DNA from 3 places in the Achromobacter sp. 01N37 genome. Region 1 is predicted to be linked to each of the others. Evidence: predicted binding sites of a transcription regulator. Region 1 holds the regulator's gene; each other region holds the start of a gene.
The links. The regulator HrcA, encoded in region 1, represses chaperone genes, less so after heat shock. The targets are predictions, from matches to a motif close to TTAGCACTCNNNNNNNNNGAGTGCTAA.

Region 1 (2,272 bases):
GCCGCCCCGCATGGCGGGTGACCGCATCCACGACGGTGGCCGTGGTGCTCGCGGCGTATTGCGGATACAGCGGCACGGTCAGGATGCGTTCGCAGCCAGCGGCGCGCAATCGTGTCATCGCATCGGGGATCGACGGATTGCCATAGCGCATCCCCAATTCCACGACGGCATTGATGCCAGACTGTTGCAAGGCCGCGCGCACGCCTTCCGCCTGGCGCTGGCTGTAGACCATCAGCGGCGAACCCTCTTTGAGCCACACGCCGGCGTAGCGCGGCGCGAGCTTCTTCGGGCGCAGCGTCAGCACCAGACCGTGCAGGATGGGTTTCCACAAATAACGGGGAATTTCGATGACGCGCGGGTCGGACAGGAATTCGCCCAGGTACTTCTTGATGTCCTTCTTGCTGGGGGTGTCCGGCGTGCCCAGGTTCACCAGCAGCACACCAATCTTGTCCAGGCCACGGGGCGGCGGATCTTCGTTGAAGGGGTCGTCCTGCTCGGTTTCCGGCAGATAGCGTTCAGGCCATAGATACTTGAACAGGCGAAGAAACACAAAAACTCCCCTTCCTCCGCAAGGAGGATGTAGCTTTGAATGGAACTACTGGTTGTGGCTGAGGGCGTTGGACAACAAGCGCGCCGTGATGTCCACGATGGGAATGACGCGCTCGTAAGCCATGCGGGTGGGGCCGATCACGCCCAGCGTGCCCACCACCTTGCCGTCCACGCCGTAAGGCGCGGTGATGACCGACACTTCTTCCATCGGCACCAGTTGCGAGTCGCCGCCGATGTAGATCTGCACGCCCTGCGCGCGGCTGGACACGTCCAGCAGTTGCAGCAGGTCGGTCTTCTTTTCGAACAGCGAAAACATTTTGCGCAGGCGGTCCATGTCGGACGCGATGTCCGTCACGTCAAGCAGCTTGCGTTCGCCGGAAATGATCATGGCGTCGCCATCTTCCGCCGCTTCCGCGCTGGCTTCCACCGCCGCCTGCATCAGGCGTGAGATGTCTTCGCGCAGTTGGGCGAGCTCGGTCGACAGCGTTTGCCGCACCGCATTGAAGGACTTGCCGGCGAAATGCATGTTGAAGAAATTGCCGGCTTCCAGCAATTCAGCTTCGACGTAATCGCGCTGCACAAAGAGGATGCGGTTCTGGACGTCGCCATCGGGCGTGACGATGATCAGCAGCACCCGCTTGTCGGACAGGCGGATGAATTCAATCTGGCGGAACACCTGGGCGCGCTTGGGCGTCAGCACCACGCCTGCGAATTGCGTCAGGTTCGACAGCAAGGCTGCGGCCGCGTTGACGGCGCGCGTGGGTTCGGCGGCCGACAGCATTTCGCCCATGTTGTGGGGTTGCAGCTGATAGGACTGCACCGCAAGCAGGGAATCGACGAACATGCGATAGCCCCGCGGCGTGGGAACCCGGCCGGCGGAGGTGTGCGGACTGTGGATCAGCCCCAGCTCTTCAAGATCCGCCATGACATTGCGGATGGTGGCTGGGGACAAATCGAAGACTTTCGATAGCGTCCGCGAGCCGACGGGCTGCCCATCGGCGATGTAGCGTTCTATCAACGCTTTCAGTAGTGCGCGTGCGCGGTCATCCATAGCAGGTATTTTAGGGAATCTTTTCCAATTAAGGCGATTTTTGTCCCGCAAGCAGATATGCGGCCCCATATAATCGGCTAAACCGCCCATTCCGGGCACGTTTTGGCTTTCGGATTCCGCCTTTTTGATACGCACGCAGCCATGCACTTTCCTACCGTCGCCCTGATCGGCAGATACCAGGACACCGGCCTGGACACACCGCTGAGAGCACTTGCGCACGCGCTGACGCAAGCGGGCAGGCACGTGCTTATCGATGCGGACACCGCGCGCAACACCGGCCTGACCGAATACCCCGTTGCTACCCTCGAAGAGATTGGTCAGAATGCCTCGCTGGCCGTCGTGATGGGCGGCGATGGCACCGTGCTGGGTGCGGGCCGGCATCTGGCCCCCTATGGCGTGCCGCTGGTCGGCATCAACCACGGCCGATTGGGCTTCATCACCGACATTCCGCTGCAAGACGCGCACGGCGCGCTGGCGCGTGTACTGGAAGGCAGCTTCCAGATCGAAGAACGCATGCTGCTGGAAGGCAGCGTGTGGCGCGGCGATCAAAAAATGTATTCCGCGTCGGCGCTGAACGACGTCGTGCTGAACCGCGCCGGCCGCGGCGGCATGATCGAAGTGCGCGTCGAGCTGGACGGCGCCTTCATGTACACGCAGCGCGCCGACGGCCTG
Region 2 (2,272 bases), on a different contig from region 1:
GATCGACTTGCTGTCGCCAGCGCCGTCGATGATCGTCGTGTTTTCCTTGCCCACTTCGATGCGCTTGGCTTGGCCCAGTTCAGCCAGGCCGGCCTTTTCCAGCGACATGCCGGTTTCTTCGGAGATCACGGTGCCGCCCGTCAGGATGGCGATGTCTTCCAGCATGGCCTTGCGGCGGTCGCCGAAGCCCGGAGCCTTGACGGCGGTGGTCTTCAGGATGCCACGGATGTTGTTCACAACCAGGGTGGCCAGCGCTTCGCCTTCGACGTCTTCTGCAATGATCAGCAGCGGACGGCTCGACTTGGCAACTTGCTCCAGCACGGGCAGCAGGTCACGGATGTTGCTGATCTTCTTGTCGAAAATCAGGACAAACGGATCTTCCAGCACGGCAACTTGCTTTTCCGGGCTGTTGATGAAGTAGGGCGACAGGTAGCCGCGGTCGAATTGCATACCTTCGACGACGTCCAGCTCGTTTTCCAGCGACTTGCCGTCTTCGACGGTGATGACGCCTTCCTTGCCAACCTTGTCCATCGCGTCAGCGATGATCTGGCCGATGGAGGCATCGCTGTTGGCCGAGATCGAGCCGACTTGAGCGATTTCCTTGCTGGTCGTGACCGGCTTGGATTGCTTCTTCAGTTCGGCGACGGCGGCGGCGACAGCCTTGTCGATACCGCGCTTCAGGTCGATCGGGTTGAAACCGGCGGCAACGTACTTCAGGCCTTCCATGACGATGGCTTGAGCCAGCACGGTGGCGGTCGTGGTGCCGTCACCGGCGTTGTCGGAGGTCTTGGAAGCAACGTCCTTGACCAGTTGTGCGCCGATGTTCTCGAACTTGTCCTTCAGTTCGATTTCCTTGGCGACGGACACGCCGTCCTTGGTCACGGTCGGGGCGCCGAACGAGCGCTCCAGCACGACGTTGCGACCCTTGGGGCCCAGGGTGGTCTTAACAGCGTTGGCGAGAACATTCACGCCGCGGACGATGCGCACGCGGGCGTCGTCACCGAACAATACTTGCTTGGCAGCCATTTCTTAGCTTCCTTCGAAAATTCGTTTGAGGCGGGGTTTACAGAACCACGGCGAGGATTTCGTCCTCGCGGATGACGAGCAGTTCTTCGCCATCAACCTTCACGGACTGGCCGGCGTACTTGCCGAACAGAACCTTGTCGCCAGCCTTCAGGTCGACCGGCAGAATCTTGCCTTCTTCGGTCTTCTTGCCGGGGCCGACGGCCACGACTTCGCCTTGATCAGGCTTTTCTGCGGCGCTGTCGGGGATGACGATACCCGAGGCAGTCTTGCGCTCGTTTTCGAGGCGTTTGACGATCACGCGATCGCCCAGGGGACGCAAGGCCATGAGGAACTCCTGTTTGCTTAAAAAGTGAATGATCAGTTAGCCCCGGGAGGGCTGTTAGCACTCACCGGTGTCGAGTGCTAATTATAGGGATGATGTTCCGGGGTTCAAGGGGGGGAGGCTGCGCTGTTACATTTTTAGGTGGGTCAGGCGATAACGGCGTATCGGGGACGCACCCCCTGTCGAAATTCATCTAGCTTGGGACTTACGTCATGCAGTTTGGGAATCGATAATTTTCGATATACAAGCTCTGGCGCGGCCTCCAGCCCGTTTTCACCCCTGGAGGTCCGATTTCCTGTGTCACAGTAGGGCGATCCGCCGTTCTCCCCGGTATGGTGCCTTTGCCTGCGGCTAGCACTGCGACGTGTCAAACGACGCCCGCCAGGACCTGCTTTGGCCGTGTACGCCAAATACGGCTGCCAAACCACGGTCGCTCTCTACCTGGTCTGCTATTGGACGACGGGCCGCTTCCGACCCATTACGGCCATTGGTCTAGATAGTTTGATCGGCTGCAATGCAGCGATAGTGGACCTAGCCTGCGGAACAGTTCGGGACAGCCATCTGAGCCGGCTTGAGTTAGTTGCTAGCCGCCGAACACGTTCCGATGCCTGTACGCCTACGGCGGGGTAAACCAGTCGCGGCTAGGCAAACCAAGTGCAACACGTTCTCCAACTGAGGTGGGGAGTGGCGACACTGCTCACACCTCATCCGGCAAGAAAGGGTTGCAAACATGGGACATCTTTGCAGCGGCCAAGCTATATCGTCTGGACTACTGGCCCCAGAAGGCTCGTGCCGACTTTAGAGAGTGCCGTCAAGTAGGTCCAGCATCAGGCAGATGTGATGTTCTAGCTGCAGAACCTTGTTGGTACCGAGCCCGGGGAAATGGCTCGCTGCGACGTGATTGGCGTACCCGTCTAGCGCGAA
Region 3 (2,272 bases), on a different contig from region 1:
GTTGTATCCCGAGGTATTCGAAGCCGCCTGCGCCGCCGCCGATCAGCCCTTGTCGCTGCGCCGCCAGCCCGGCTACGACCATGGCTACTACTTCATCTCGACCTTCATCGAGGATCACATCCGGTTTCACGTCGAACGGCTTGGAAAGCCGGCGGGCTGAAGACGCCCTTCTATACTGGGGAGCCTGCCGCGGCAGGCTCGCGGCGCCCTGGGCGCGACGGGCTGGAACCCGCGGCGTTCTGAATAGGAACGCCTGATTTGATCAACGGTATCGCTCCCTTTGTCTGGATTCTTCTGGGCGCCGTCGTCGTATTCCTGCCGGGCATCGTCATGTTGCTGGGCCGCGGCGGCCCGCGCGACGAGCGTGGCCGCAAGATGTTCCAGTTCCGGCCGGTGCGCCGCCTGTTCGGCTTGATGCTGGTGTTGCTGGGCTGCGTGTCCGGTTTGCTGGCGTTGTCACTGGTGCAGTTTTTCCGCCTGACCACGGATGAATCCGTGGCCCGCGTTGAAATCGCCCAGCAAACGGACGGCCAGTTCCAGCTTACGACCACCGCACCCGGCATCGGCCCTAAACAATATGTGCTGTACGGCGACCAATGGCAGATTGATGCGCGCGTCGTGCGCTGGAAGCTCCCCGCGCTGATGGCGGGCGTGCCGCCGTTGTATCGCCTGGAACGTTTGTCCGGCCGCTATAGCGATACGGCGCGTGAAGCCTCGGCCACGCGCTCGGTCCATGCCTTGGATGACTGGCCCGCGCCCGACCTTGGATCGCTGAAGAAGAGTTTTCCGAATTGGCTCCCCTTTGTCGATGTCCAATTTGGCAGCGGCGCCTACATGCCCATGTTTGATGGCGCGAAGTATCAGGTCTTTATGGACCCCCGCGGCGCCTTGTTCATCCGTCCGGACGGCGACGCTACGGCAGAGGGGTTAAAGCGTCTGGGCTGGTAGAAATATATGGGGACGCGTCACGGAATTGAAACTTTGACGCACCGCAATAGTCCTATTAGCACTCCCTTTACTAGAGTGCTAACATCGAATCCATGTCGTTATCCCCTTGCTTTCCGGAGACCCCCGCTATGAAACAACCCAGTACCTCGTTGGCCGCTTCCGGCAACGCTCTGGCGTTGGCCATTGCCAATCCGGGCGCACTTGGCACGATCGACGCGTATATCTCTTCGGTCAACCGCCTGCCGGTGTTGTCCGCCGAACGCGAAACCGAGCTGGGCCGCCGCCTGCGTGACCAGGAAGACCTGGGCGCGGCGCGCGAACTGATTCTGTCCCACCTGCGTCTGGTGGTGTCCGTTGCCCGCCAGTACCTGGGCTACGGGTTGCCCCACGCTGACCTGATCCAAGAAGGCAACGTCGGCCTGATGAAGGCCGTGAAGCGTTTCGACCCGGAGCGCGGTGTGCGCCTGGTGTCGTTCGCCGTGCACTGGATCAAGGCTGAAATCCACGAATACATCATCCGCAACTGGCGCTTGGTCAAGGTGGCCACCACCAAGGCCCAGCGCAAGCTGTTCTTCAATCTGCGCAGCATGCGCCCCGACGGCCAGACGCTGGACCCTGAACAGGTCGATCACATCGCGCGCGAACTGAACGTGCGCCGCGAAGACGTCAGCGAAATGGAAGTGCGCCTGTCCGGCCGCGATATGTCGCTGGAAAATCAGGACGACGATGACGACAGCTACGCGCCCATCGCCTATCTGTCCGACGACGGCCGCCAGGAACCGACCCGCGTGCTGGAACGCGCCGCGCGCGATCAGTTGCAAAGCACCGGCCTGACCGGCGCGCTGGATGCGCTGGACGCCCGCTCGCGCCGCATCGTTGAAGCGCGCTGGCTGCAAGACGACGGCGGCGCTACGCTGCACGAATTGGCGCAAGAGTTTGGCGTGTCCGCTGAACGCATTCGCCAGATCGAAGCGGCTGCACTGAAAAAGATGCGCGGCAATCTGGCGGCGTAATCCGCCGGGGATGAACCTGCACGATGTTCGCAAGAAGGGCCGCTCGCAAGCGGCCCTTTTCTTTGCACGCGATCGTCACGGTCACTATGCACCTACATGGCAAGCGCTATGCATCGCTCAGGCGTCTTGGCGTATCAACGGCGCGTCACTAGGCATCGCGCAGCAGCGCCCACACCGCAACAATAAATTGATACAAATTCAGGCTCAAATTTCTGCGGATTGCAGAAACTTAATGGGGATCGGCCCGCCTAACTTCATGTAGACCGCGAACTTCGGTTAGCAGTCTTGTCATCCGTCTCGGCTTCTCCTCT

Region 2: the regulator HrcA is predicted to act here: its motif matches at 1,406-1,432, upstream of groES (co-chaperone GroES).
Region 3: the regulator HrcA is predicted to act here: its motif matches at 1,004-1,030, upstream of rpoH (RNA polymerase sigma factor RpoH).

Annotation. Positions count from the first base shown of each region.
Region 1 covers NZ_JBFTRX010000005.1:734,469-736,740, forward strand. The annotation lists gene hemH (ferrochelatase) at 1-550, opposite strand, end outside; gene hrcA (heat-inducible transcriptional repressor HrcA) at 596-1,600, opposite strand; gene AC1DSJ_RS14860 (NAD kinase) at 1,742-2,272, shown strand, end outside.
Region 2 covers NZ_JBFTRX010000007.1:6,061-8,332, forward strand. The annotation lists gene groL (chaperonin GroEL) at 1-1,026, opposite strand, end outside; gene groES (co-chaperone GroES) at 1,064-1,351, opposite strand; gene AC1DSJ_RS17060 (sce7725 family protein) at 2,147-2,272, opposite strand, start outside.
Region 3 covers NZ_JBFTRX010000004.1:146,507-148,778, forward strand. The annotation lists gene fghA (S-formylglutathione hydrolase) at 1-160, shown strand, start outside; gene AC1DSJ_RS09690 (hypothetical protein) at 259-948, shown strand; gene rpoH (RNA polymerase sigma factor RpoH) at 1,077-1,961, shown strand.